2 regions of the Bacillus sp. CGMCC 1.60114 genome follow, and region 2 is predicted to be linked to the other one. Evidence: a T-box and tRNA genes for the amino acid it is inferred to sense, from the RefSeq annotation. Region 2 holds a T-box; the other holds one or more tRNA genes.
What was found. A T-box is a leader RNA that pairs with one kind of tRNA and senses whether it is charged. The one in region 2 lies ahead of ileS (isoleucine--tRNA ligase), so its partner is inferred to be a tRNA-Ile.
Positions count from the first base shown of each region.

Region 1: it encodes a tRNA-Ile, which carries the amino acid that the T-box ahead of ileS (isoleucine--tRNA ligase) is inferred to sense. The anticodon was not compared.

Region 1 covers NZ_JBHTHG010000108.1:223-6,510, forward strand. The annotation lists rRNA gene rrf (5S ribosomal RNA) at 1-96, shown strand, start outside; tRNA gene ACFQZ1_RS16315 (tRNA-Val) at 101-176, shown strand; tRNA gene ACFQZ1_RS16320 (tRNA-Thr) at 184-259, shown strand; tRNA gene ACFQZ1_RS16325 (tRNA-His) at 268-343, shown strand; tRNA gene ACFQZ1_RS16330 (tRNA-Leu) at 361-441, shown strand; tRNA gene ACFQZ1_RS16335 (tRNA-Gly) at 471-545, shown strand; tRNA gene ACFQZ1_RS16340 (tRNA-Leu) at 562-650, shown strand; tRNA gene ACFQZ1_RS16345 (tRNA-Arg) at 654-727, shown strand; tRNA gene ACFQZ1_RS16350 (tRNA-Pro) at 736-809, shown strand; tRNA gene ACFQZ1_RS16355 (tRNA-Ala) at 825-897, shown strand; tRNA gene ACFQZ1_RS16360 (tRNA-Met) at 914-990, shown strand; tRNA gene ACFQZ1_RS16365 (tRNA-Ile) at 995-1,071, shown strand; tRNA gene ACFQZ1_RS16370 (tRNA-Ser) at 1,090-1,182, shown strand; tRNA gene ACFQZ1_RS16375 (tRNA-Met) at 1,208-1,284, shown strand; tRNA gene ACFQZ1_RS16380 (tRNA-Asp) at 1,287-1,362, shown strand; tRNA gene ACFQZ1_RS16385 (tRNA-Phe) at 1,373-1,448, shown strand; tRNA gene ACFQZ1_RS16390 (tRNA-Thr) at 1,464-1,539, shown strand; tRNA gene ACFQZ1_RS16395 (tRNA-Lys) at 1,549-1,624, shown strand; tRNA gene ACFQZ1_RS16400 (tRNA-Gly) at 1,632-1,702, shown strand; tRNA gene ACFQZ1_RS16405 (tRNA-Ile) at 1,711-1,787, shown strand; tRNA gene ACFQZ1_RS16410 (tRNA-Asn) at 1,791-1,865, shown strand; tRNA gene ACFQZ1_RS16415 (tRNA-Ser) at 1,874-1,964, shown strand; tRNA gene ACFQZ1_RS16420 (tRNA-Glu) at 1,971-2,042, shown strand; gene ACFQZ1_RS16425 (DeoR/GlpR family DNA-binding transcription regulator) at 2,598-3,350, shown strand; gene pfkB (1-phosphofructokinase) at 3,347-4,276, shown strand; gene ACFQZ1_RS16435 (PTS fructose transporter subunit IIABC) at 4,376-6,223, shown strand.
Region 2 covers NZ_JBHTHG010000118.1:239,720-246,007, forward strand. The annotation lists gene ACFQZ1_RS22540 (AraC family transcriptional regulator) at 1-547, opposite strand, end outside; partial or broken gene ACFQZ1_RS22545 (DMT family transporter) at 660-1,567, shown strand; gene ACFQZ1_RS22550 (nucleoside-diphosphate kinase) at 2,044-2,901, shown strand; gene ACFQZ1_RS22555 (hypothetical protein) at 2,940-3,176, opposite strand; T-box leader at 3,426-3,668, shown strand; gene ileS (isoleucine--tRNA ligase) at 3,723-6,288, shown strand, end outside.

The sequences.
Region 1 (6,288 bases), on a different contig from region 2:
GGTCACACCCGTTCCCATACCGAACACGGAAGTTAAGCTCTCTAGCGCCGATGGTAGTTGGGACTTTGTCCCTGTGAGAGTAGGACGTTGCCAGGCAAATGGAGGATTAGCTCAGCTGGGAGAGCACCTGCCTTACAAGCAGGGGGTCGGCGGTTCGATCCCGTCATCCTCCACCATATAAATGCCGGCTTAGCTCAATTGGTAGAGCAACTGACTTGTAATCAGTAGGTTGGGGGTTCAAGTCCTCTAGCCGGCACCAGGATTATGGCGGCTGTGGCGAAGTGGTTAACGCATCGGATTGTGGCTCCGACACTCGTGGGTTCGATTCCCATCAGTCGCCCCATTTTTAAAAAATAATATGCGGGTGTGGCGGAATTGGCAGACGCACCAGACTTAGGATCTGGCGCCTTTGGCGTGGGGGTTCGACTCCCTTCACCCGCACTTTTAATTGAATAAGTCATATATGTCTTGCGGAAGTAGTTCAGTGGTAGAATACAACCTTGCCAAGGTTGGGGTCGCGGGTTCGAATCCCGTCTTCCGCTCCAATTTTCAATATGACATGCCGGGGTGGCGGAACAGGCAGACGCACAGGACTTAAAATCCTGCGGTGGGTGACCACCGTGCGGGTTCGACCCCCGCCCTCGGCACCATATGCGCCCGTAGCTCAATTGGATAGAGCGTTTGACTACGGATCAAAAGGTTAGGGGTTCGAGTCCTCTCGGGCGCGCTTATTAACGGGAAGTGGCTCAGCTTGGTAGAGCACCTGGTTTGGGACCAGGGGGTCGCAGGTTCGAATCCTGTCTTCCCGATAGTTTTAAAATCTTGGGGCCTTAGCTCAGCTGGGAGAGCGCCTGCCTTGCACGCAGGAGGTCAGCGGTTCGATCCCGCTAGGCTCCACTTATATATCTTTTATGGCGGTGTAGCTCAGCTGGCTAGAGCGTACGGTTCATACCCGTGAGGTCGGGGGTTCGATCCCCTCCGCCGCTACCATAAAGGACCTTTAGCTCAGCTGGTTAGAGCAGACGGCTCATAACCGTCCGGTCGTAGGTTCGAGTCCTACAAGGTCCACCACTCAAGTTTTATATATATGGAGGTATACCCAAGTCTGGCTGAAGGGATCGGTCTTGAAAACCGACAGGCGGCGAGAGTCGCGCGGGGGTTCGAATCCCTCTACCTCCTCCATTTTTTAAAAAAAATATTATATCGTCGCGGGGTGGAGCAGTCTGGTAGCTCGTCGGGCTCATAACCCGAAGGTCGCAGGTTCAAATCCTGTCCCCGCAACCAATGGTCCCGTGGTGTAGTGGTTAACATGCCTGCCTGTCACGCAGGAGATCGCCGGTTCGACCCCGGTCGGGACCGCCATTTACATAAAGGCTCGGTAGCTCAGTCGGTAGAGCAGAGGACTGAAAATCCTCGTGTCGGCGGTTCGATTCCGTCCCGAGCCACCATTTTGAAATATGCAAGCCGGCTTAGCTCAATTGGTAGAGCAACTGACTTGTAATCAGTAGGTTGGGGGTTCAAGTCCTCTAGCCGGCACCATTTCAAAATGAGCCATTAGCTCAGTTGGTAGAGCATCTGACTTTTAATCAGAGGGTCGAAGGTTCGAGTCCTTCATGGCTCACCATTTTTATGCGGGTGTAGTTTAGTGGTAAAACAAGAGCCTTCCAAGCTCTGGTCGAGAGTTCGATTCTCTTCACCCGCTTTTTTTATGGGCCTATAGCTCAGCTGGTTAGAGCGCACGCCTGATAAGCGTGAGGTCGATGGTTCGAGTCCATTTAGGCCCACCATATTCCGCAGTAGCTCAGTGGTAGAGCTATCGGCTGTTAACCGATCGGTCGTAGGTTCGAGTCCTACCTGCGGAGCCATATAATATAGAGAAGTACCCAAGTGGCTCAAGGGGCTCCCCTGCTAAGGGAGTAGATCGCTTACGCGGTGCGAGGGTTCGAATCCCTTCTTCTCTGCCAGAAATTGGCCCGTTGGTCAAGTGGTTAAGACACCGCCCTTTCACGGCGGTAACACGGGTTCGAATCCCGTACGGGTCATATTAAAAGAGATAGCATATTATGCTATCTCTTTTTTTTATGTTGTTGAAACTCTTCCATTCTATAATTCTATGATTTAGCAGCTACTTGTAGTTCCCACATCAAAATTAAAATTCAAGCAATTATTAAACAACCACAAAAAACATTAGTAATCTTTCCTAAAAAGTCTCCAAACAAATATTTGTTGAATTCTGGCGCAGAATACACTTGAATGCTCCGTGCAAGAAATACAATCTTTGTGTTGATATATAGGAATGTTGGTTACCTCGTGTACCAATTTTAAGTGCGATTGCAAAGCCCCTTCCTACAACTGTATCAATGTAAGTGATAGTTCTTTTTTGACTCTTCCATTGTTGTTCACCCATTGCAACTACCTTTTTTCCAAACATATATGCTCGATCATGAGTAAGTGGGCATATGACGACTGTTAAGTGTAATGTTAAAGTTTTATGATTGTTTTTGGTTTATTTATGATATTTATGATTGTTTTTGAATGATTTTGATTGATTTTTGAAAGGGTTTTCGTTATGATGAATGTAAGAAGGAGGTGGCGGCATGTTAACACCTGAGCGTCACCAAATTATTTTGGATTTGGTGAAAAATAAAGGAATTGTAAAGCTTCAAGAGTTAGTTGCTGCAACTAACTCATCGGAATCGACGATTCGAAGAGATTTGATTTATTTAGAAGAGAAAAACTATATAAAGCGTGTTCATGGCGGAGCTTCACCGTTACAATCAAAAGGAAAAGAACCGAGTATGAATGAAAAATCCTTCAAAAATCTTCAGGAAAAAAAGTCGATTGGTCAATATGCAGCATCTCTTGTGGAAGACGGGCATTGTATTTATTTAGATGCCGGAAGTACGACGTTTGAAATGATTCCATTTTTGGAGGGAAAAGATATAACTGTCGTGACAAATGGACTTATGCATATTGAGGCATTGTTTCAAGCCAATATTCGGGCTTATTTACTTGGTGGCATGATGAAAAGCAATACAAGAGCGTTAATTGGAAGCGCTGCCCTTGAAAGCTTACTTCGCTATCGATTCGATTTTTGTTTTTTAGGGGCAAATGCTGTTCATCCTGTTTACGGTTATACAACGCCAGACCCTGAGGAAGCTTTGCTGAAGAAAACAGCTCTGCAACTTTCTAACTCGTGTTATGTTCTGGCGGATGGCAGTAAATTTTCAGAGATATCATTTGCGAAAATTGAAGAGCTCGAAGCAGCAAATATTATTGCAACTAATATTGGAGAGAACGAAGTAGCTCCTTATGCTAAAAAAACATTAATAAAGGTCGTGACAGTATGATTTACACTGTAACATTGAATCCTTCTGTAGATTATGTAGTGCAAGTAAATAATTTTGCACTACATTCGCTAAATCGCATGGAAAAAGAAGTGAAGTATCCAGGCGGAAAAGGAATTAATGTATCCCGTGTTCTAAAAAGAATTGATGTTTCTTCAAAAGCGCTTGGATTCATAGGGGGATTTACTGGTCGCTTTATTCAAGAAAAATTAGAAGAAGAGGGTATTGCAACCGATTTTATTGAAGTAGATGGTGATTCGCGGATTAACATTAAATTGAAAACAGGACAAGAAACTGAAATAAATGGAAGAGGTCCTGTTATTTTAAGTGAACAATTAGAACGTTTAATACAGCAAGTAGGCAATTTACAAGAAGGTGATGTTCTATTATTGGCAGGCAGTATTCCACCGTCTTTACCAGAATCGTTATATAAAGAAATCACAAAGGAATGCAGTGCGCGCGGCGTGAAAGTAGCTGTTGATGCGAGCGGAAAGGCATTGATTGATGTTGTAAAGCACCGTCCATTCTTTATAAAGCCAAACCATCACGAGTTAGGCGAACTATTTGATGTAGAAATTCAAAGTATTCAAGATGCGGCATTATACGGTAAGAAGCTTCTTGAAATGGGCGCAGAGCATGTTGTTGTATCAATGGCTGGGGATGGTGCACTCTTTCTTGCGAAGGAGCATGCATATTTTGCTAATGTGCCGAAAGGGCAAGTTGTAAATTCTGTTGGAGCTGGTGATTCGCTTGTGGCCGGTTTTCTAGGAACATATGAAAAAACTGGAGATTTAAAAGAAGCATTTCGATTTGGCGTTGCTACTGGAAGCGCAACAGCATTTTCTTCTGATCTTGCTGAAAAAGAAAAAATTGAGGAACTATTGTTGCAAGTAGAAGTACAATCTTTATCCTACATTAACGGGCAGTAAGCCACCCATCTTAAGATTGAGAGCGAAGCGAAGAAGATAGGGGAAATGAAGAAAATCTTCACGGATGGAAGTTTCACTTTATAGGAGAGAAGGATCTATATGAAAATTACAGAATTACTAAAAAAAGACACAATTCTTCTACAATTACAAACATCTTCTAAGCAAGAAACGATTGATGAAATGGTAAGTAAGCTTGCACAAGCAGGCCGATTACATGATGAGATTCAATTTAAAGAGGCAATTTTAACTCGTGAAGCACAAAGTACTACTGGCATTGGAGAAGGGATTGCAATTCCTCATGCAAAAACGGCTGCGGTTAAGACACCTGCTATTTGTTTTGCGAAATCAGATAGCGGTATAGACTATGAATCTCTCGATGGTCAACCAGCTCATTTATTCTTTATGATTGCAGCAAGTGAAGGAGCAAATAATGCTCATTTGGAAACTCTTTCTCGCTTATCTACATTACTTATGGATGCGGAATTTCGCGGGAAACTTATGAAAGCGCAAACAGAAGACGAGCTACTGCACCTTATTGATGCGAAAGAGAAAGAAGTTAATAAAGAAGAAAATACTGTACAGTCAAGTTCAAAGGGGAAAATTTTAGCAGTTACTGCTTGTCCTACAGGAATTGCTCATACGTATATGGCAGCAGATGCTTTAAAATCAAAAGCAAAGGAAATGGGTGTTGATATAAAAGTAGAAACAAATGGTTCTACAGGAGTAAAAAATGAATTGACTGCAGAAGAGATTCATGATGCAGTGGCAATTATTATTGCTGCAGATAAACAAGTTGAGATGGATCGTTTTAAAGGAAAGCATGTTATTGAGGTACCAGTTGCAGCTGGAATTCGTAAATCTGAGGAACTTATTAACCGTGCGCTTAAACAGGATGGACCTATCTATCAAGGAACAGGGGAAACTGTAAAGGGCGAAGTAAAAGAAAAACGCACAGGATTTTATAAGCATTTAATGAATGGTGTATCCAACATGCTTCCATTCGTTGTTGGTGGCGGGATTTTAATCGCACTGGCATTCGCTTTTGGCGGCATTCATGCAAAAGGGCCGATTGCTTCTACATTAATGGCAATTGGTGGCGGAAACGGAGCATTTTTCTTTATCGTTCCAGTATTAGCAGGATTTATTGCAAGTAGTATCGCAGATCGGCCTGGTTTTGCACCTGGTATGGTTGGAGGTTATTTAGCAGCACAAGCTGGGGCTGGATTTCTCGGTGGTTTAATCGCAGGATTTCTGGCAGGTTATGTGATCGTTCTCTTGAAAAAAGCTTTTCAAGTATTACCGGCACAACTTGAAGGAATTAAACCTGTTCTTTTGTATCCGTTGTTTGGTATTATGATTACTGGTTTGATTATGATTCTTGTTGTAAATGATCCTGTAGTAGCAATGAATAAAGGTTTAACACATTGGTTAAATGGATTAAGCGGAGGAAATGCTATTTTATTAGGTATCATTCTTGGTGGTATGATGGCCGTGGATATGGGAGGGCCTATCAACAAAGCTGCCTTTACATTCGGATTAGCGGCAATTGCTGCACATAATTTCGGACCGCATGCTGCAGTTATGGCTGGCGGTATGGTTCCGCCGCTTGGAGTTGCATTAGCAACAACTTTCTTTAAAGGAAAATTTACAGAGGCAGAGCGCAAATCTGGTATTACAAATTATATTATGGGTCTTTCTTTTATTACAGAGGGTGCTATTCCATTTGCAGCAGCTGATCCATTACGTGTAATTGTAAGCTGTGTTATAGGGTCTGCGATTGCAGGTGCTCTGACTATGGGGTTTCATATTACTCTTCCTGCACCGCACGGTGGCTTGTTCGTTATCCCTCTTGTGAATAAACCGATACTTTATTTATTAGCTATCGTAATAGGAGCAGTTGTAACAGCAGTTATGCTTGGGATTTGGAAAAAGCCTGTAAATAAATAAGAAAAGCGGTCAATTTTTGACCGCTTTTTTTACATTGTTAAAAAAAGAATGTGCCTAAAAAATAT
Region 2 (6,288 bases):
CTGTCTGATTGTGTTCTAATTGCACGCCATTAATGATCAAATTTTTCCAGATTAACGTTAACTGCATGGTGATGTCAATTTCATAGTATGGTGGTTTTTGTTGAATCAATTGATTAATTTTTATAATGGCATCTAAAATGTTTTTCCCCCAAGGCTCATTTGCAACTAAATATAAGTAAGGTAAATTAGTCGCTTGAATATAGGGAGATACATAGGTTGTGTAGAGTTCTTGTGACAAAACGAAATGAGGAGATACATTTAAACAAATATAGATGCAGTCCGATTGATCCTTTTCCTCTGCCATGTGCAGGTAGCCGCTATTTATAAATAGCCCGTCGCCCTTTGGAACTACTATTCTTTCTTCATTTATTTGAAAGATTGCTTCTCCTTTTAAAATCAAAACAAATTGAATTTCCTCATGCCAATGAAGTGGTATATAGCCATGGATATTTTGGTTAATTGTTGTCTCGTAACATGCAATTGGTAACATGATGGTACGATGTTTAGTCAGTTCTTTTAAGCTTTCATCAACAATGAAGTTTTTTATTTGCAAATTATCACCTCAATATACTTATACTTTTTCGTAAAATTTCAGTATTATTAAAACGATTTAGCACTTATTATAACACTATTATTATATTTAAGGTGGAGAATGGATTATGAATGGACCTACTAGAAAAACAGGGTTATTTCTCGTTATAATGGGAGCGATATTTTGGGGGATTGGTGGCACGGTTGCACAGAAGCTCTTTCAACAATACTCAATCAATGTGAATTGGCTTGTAACGACACGATTACTCATAGGCGGTTTTTTACTCTTAACGGTTCAATTTTTTAGAAAAGACCGTTTTCAGATAATTGGTGTATGGAAAAATAAGCTATTCAACTGATTATCTTCGGGTTACTTGGCATGCTTTCGGTTCAATACACATATATGGCATCCATTAAATATGGTAATGCTGCTGTTGCGACACTATTACAGTATCTAGCACCTGTAATGATTATTATTTACTTAATTTTACGCAAACAAACTGTACTAACACGACAAGATTTGTTAACCGTTGCGCTTGCTTTAGGTGGTTGCTTTTTCTTATTAACCAATGGATCAATCTCTCAACTATCTGTGCAGACATCTGCAATAGTTTGGGGTGTTTTATCTGGACTAGCGTTAGCATTTTACACCTTATATGCAGTTCCTTTACTGAAGCAATATGATTCCCTTGTCGTTGTTGGCTGGGCTATGATTATCAGTGGTTTTGCATTAAGTTTTATTCATCCACCTTGGCAAATGGACTCTACAAATTTATCAGTAGAAGCCTATTTATACGTAGTATTCGTTATAATATTCGGTACAATGCTTGCGTTCTGGTTTTATATAGAAAGTTTACAAAGTCTTTCACCTAAAGAAACAAGCCTTTTAGGTAGTTTAGAACCACTAGCAGCTGTTTTAACAACAGTCTTTTGGTTAAAAGAACCTTTTGGATTTTTTCAATGGGTTGGTACAACTTGTATTATTGGAATGATTTTATTATTAGCATTGAATAAAAAGTCTTCTCCAAAGAATTAGTCAACATTATATAATTAAAAAGCCCTTCATAGTTAACTAACTGTGAGGGGTTTTTTAATGTTAATCTGCATCTTCTATAAACACATTGTTTCACAAATCCAGCCCTTGAATGGAAGAAGGAATGACTATTTATTTCCTTCTTTCTATAACACTTAGATTTAAATGAATTCATTGTTATATTTTTAAGTGCAGTGAAGTATTTTACATCGAAATTTAAAAAACTTTATTTTAACCTCATCTTAAAATCAAAATGGGATTATACGTGTTTGACGTTTCAAAATTAAATAACTTTATTGTCATTTTACACTGCTGGCATGCGTCCGATTGAGCGGGCTTTCCAACAGTGGGAGATGAAGAAAATTCCCACTGTTGAAAGTTCAAATTGGATGTATGAACATAATCATTATTATGTTCGCATAAGCAACTTTCCTTTTCTTCCATATAGTATTACATAGGGTGGAAGGGGGATATAGATATTGAATTGGGACAAATTAGGGTTCGTAATATGCAAACCAGACGCAGTATACTTAAATTTAGAACGAGAAATTCTGTCGTTTCTTGAGCAAAGAGGATTTCAAATTCTTGCCTGCAAATATGTGACGATTACACCGAATTTATGCCGGCGTTTATATTGGGATGAAAATAAGGAGTATTCTGAATGGTGGTGGGAATTAGAATCTGAATTCTTGAATTTAGGAGAAAGTTTATGTGTGTTGGTTCAAGGTACACCACAACCGCCGTACAAATCGGTTTCCGAGCTGATTGAAAAAAAGTGGAAGGGAAACTTCAAGCCTGAAAAAGCAAAGAAAGGAACGATACGATGTACGTTTGGAGCAATGAATGGGATATTTAATCTATTTCACTCTGCAGATTGTACAAACGCGGTGAAACGGGAAGCATCATTGTTTTTTACAGCTGAAGAGATAGAACAATTAGCATGTGAAAATGCTTCATTCGTACTTAAGCAAAAAGAAGCGGGCAATCTTGATGTTATAGATATGTACTTTCGTATCAAACGGAAATGTATACGAGTTTCATCCATGCATATGAAAGTAAAGAAAAGATATATAAGTTTTCTTGATAAGAAACAACGTCAGGCCATGAGTGTAAGCAAGTCAATGAAGCAGCTTTGGTTGTATAATACATTGCAGGAGGAATATCGGATGTTTTACATGCACATTGGCAAAGACAAATTACTAGAGTGTATAACTAACAACAAAAATTTTAAAAGAATAAACTACAATATACTATTCCAAGCATTCGATAAAGCCGGTTTAAAACTTGCAAAATGGGAAACCTGTTTGTTTAAAACGACAATGTTAAGTTTTACATAAAAACCTTCAGTACACTGAAGGTTTTTATGTCGGTGCAATCATTCATGAAAAAATCCTAAAGCATATTTTACTCCTTCATGAATATCAGTTGTTTCGTATCCTGCTAATTCTTCAAAGGTAATTTTCATTTTTACTTTTTCTAATTCGTAACCACTGTCTAAATCAATATCCAATAGAACTTCATATCCATCAAGAGTAACATTTGTTTCGATGATGTTAAAAGTTTGAATTGCTGTACCTGTTTCATAATCGATTGGTTCTAAAAAATCTGCCATAAAAACACCACCATTTCGTTTTAAAATATAGTACTGTAAGTATGAATCGTATAATGTTTTCGTGATAGTAAACGTTTTAGTTCTTTCAGTAGTTTAACCATGTGATATTCTGATATTCATGTCACGTTCCAATAGGTGCGGAATAAAAAAGGGTAGTAAAGGTAACAATTAAATATAGCTCAAGAAAAAATTCTGAATTAGTTGACAATTAATGTTGTATTGGAATAAAATAACTGTTAATAAAAGTATACAAATCTGATGACGAGAACGAGTAAAATATATCACTGTTCCCCAGAGAGCCGGTACTTTGCTGAAAGCCGGTGTTCGGTATATGTTTGAAAATCATCTCCGAGGAGTCGAACTGAACATAGTAAGTTCGAACGGTTGTCTACCGTTACAAGGAACGCGTATGATTGTACGTTGCTGAGTGCTATTGATTGAACGGTTAATCAATAGAAGTAGGGTGGTAGCGCGGGTAAACCCGTCCCTAATGATAGGGACGGGTTTTTTGTGTACTTTTAATTATTTCATAAGGAGTGATTGTAGATGAAGAAGGTAGATGTGAAAGAGTTAGCTGTAAGGAGAGAAGCGCGAATTCGTAAGCAATGGAATGAACAGGATACCTTTATGCAATCGATTCGAAATCGTGAAGGTGCACAATCTTTCGTATTTTATGAAGGACCGCCGACTGCGAATGGTCTTCCGCATGTCGGTCATGCGCTAGGACGGACAATTAAGGATTTAGTCGCAAGGTATAAAACGATGACGGGATATAAAGTGCTCCGTAAGGCTGGTTGGGATACACATGGATTACCAGTAGAACTAGGAGTTGAAAAACAGCTTGGTATTTCTGGTAAACATGATATTGAAAAGTACGGTGTAGAAGCATTTCTTGCAAAATGTAAGGAAAGTGTATTTACGTATGAAAAGCAGTGGCGTGAATTTACAGAGAGTATCGGCTACTGGGTTGACATGGATGCACCGTATATCACGCTAGATAATTCTTATATCGAAAGCGTTTGGCATATTCTTGGAACAATTCATGAAAAAGGATTGCTATATAAAGGGCACCGCGTTTCTCCTTATTGCCCAAGCTGTCAAACATCATTAAGCTCACATGAGGTAGCGCAAGGATATAAAACAGTGAAGGATTTAAGTGCAACAGTTAAATTTCAACTTGCAGATCGGAAAAACGAGTACGTTCTCGGATGGACAACAACTCCGTGGACGCTTCCGGCTAATGTAGCGTTAGCAGTTCATCCAGAGATGGAATATGTTCGAGCGCAGCAAGGAGATAATGTTTATATTGTTGCGAAAGAGTTAGCGAAAGATGTACTTCAGCAAGAATATAAAGTGTTATCTGTTCACAAAGGAAGCGAGTTGACAGGACTTTCTTATGTACCGCCATTTCAGTTTGCAGAAGTTACAAATGGTCATTGTATTGTGAGTGCTGACTTTGTAACTGCACATAGCGGTACAGGGATTGTGCATATTGCGCCTGCTTACGGGGAAGATGATTATAAAGTGGTTCAAGAACAAGGCTTATCATTTGTAAATGTTGTGAATGAAAAAGGAGAATACACATCTGATGTTCCTTTTTTACAAGGAAAATTTGTAAAAGAGTGTGATGTTGAAATTGTTCGCTATTTAGCTGAGCATGGTCTTCTTTATCATAAGGAGAAATATGAGCATAGTTATCCGCATTGTTGGCGCTGTGATTCACCGCTACTTTATTACGCAAATGAAAGTTGGTTCATTCGAACAACTGCTCTAAAAGAGCAATTTTTACAAAATAATGATGAAGTAGCATGGCACCCAGAGCATATTCAACATGGACGGTTCGGGAACTTTTTAGAAAATATGGTTGATTGGAATATCAGTCGAAAACGATATTGGGGTACGCCGCTTAATGTATGGGAGTGCGAAGGGTGTAATCATCAATTTTCACCGAAAAGCATTGAGGAGTTAAGAAATTATACAACTAGTGCTGTAGATGAAAATATTGAACTGCATAAGCCATATGTAGATGAAGTAAAAGTAAAATGTTCGAAATGCGACGAAATGATGAAGCGTACGGCAGAAGTTATTGACGTTTGGTTTGATAGCGGCTCAATGCCGTTCGCACAGTATCATTATCCTTTTGAAAATAAAGAGTTATTTAAAGAACAGTTTCCAGCGGATGTCATTGCTGAAGGAATTGATCAGACGCGCGGTTGGTTTTATAGCTTACTTGCGGTGTCTACGCTGTACACTGGTAGAGCACCATATAAGCGTGTATTATCACTTGGACATGTGTTAGATGAAAATGGTCAAAAGATGTCAAAAAGTAAAGGGAATGCGTTAGACCCAGTAGATTTAGTAGAGAAATTTGGAGCAGATGCCTTGCGCTGGGCACTTCTTGTAGATAGTGCACCGTGGAATCCGAAACGATTTTCAGAACGAACTGTACAGGAAGCAAAATCGAAGCTAGTAGATACATTGTTAAATGTATATGGCTTTTATGTACTGTACGCAGAGTTAGATGAATACAATCCAAAACAGAAGTATAGCATAAAGAAAACAAAGCTGGATGCATGGGTATTATCAAGATTGCATAGTACGATTCAGAAAGTAAGATGTTCTTTAGAAGAATATCAATTTACAACGGCTGCTCGTGAAATAGCATTATTAGTTGAAGAGGTAAGTAACTGGTATGTAAGACGTTCACGTAGTCGTTTTTGGGCATCTGGTATGGATGCTGAAAAAGCAGCGGCATATGACACGCTTCATGAAGTACTTGTTACAATCAGTAAGTTGCTTGCGCCGTTTACGCCGTTTTTGGCAGAGGATATTCATTCGAATTTGGAAGGAAGCAGTGTTCATTTAGCAGATTATCCAGCATTTGAAGAAACACTTATCGATGTACAGCTTGAAACAGAGATGGCAGCTGTTTTACAAGTAGTGGAGCTCGGACGCAGTATTCGCAATCAAAATACATTAAAAGTAAAACAGCCATTAGCAAAACTTGTTGTATTTGAGCATAAGAAGCAAGAAATGGATTGGGATTCTTATAAAGAGATTGTAATGGATGAGCTAAACGTGAAAGAAGTGACGATCGAACATAGCGAAGCGG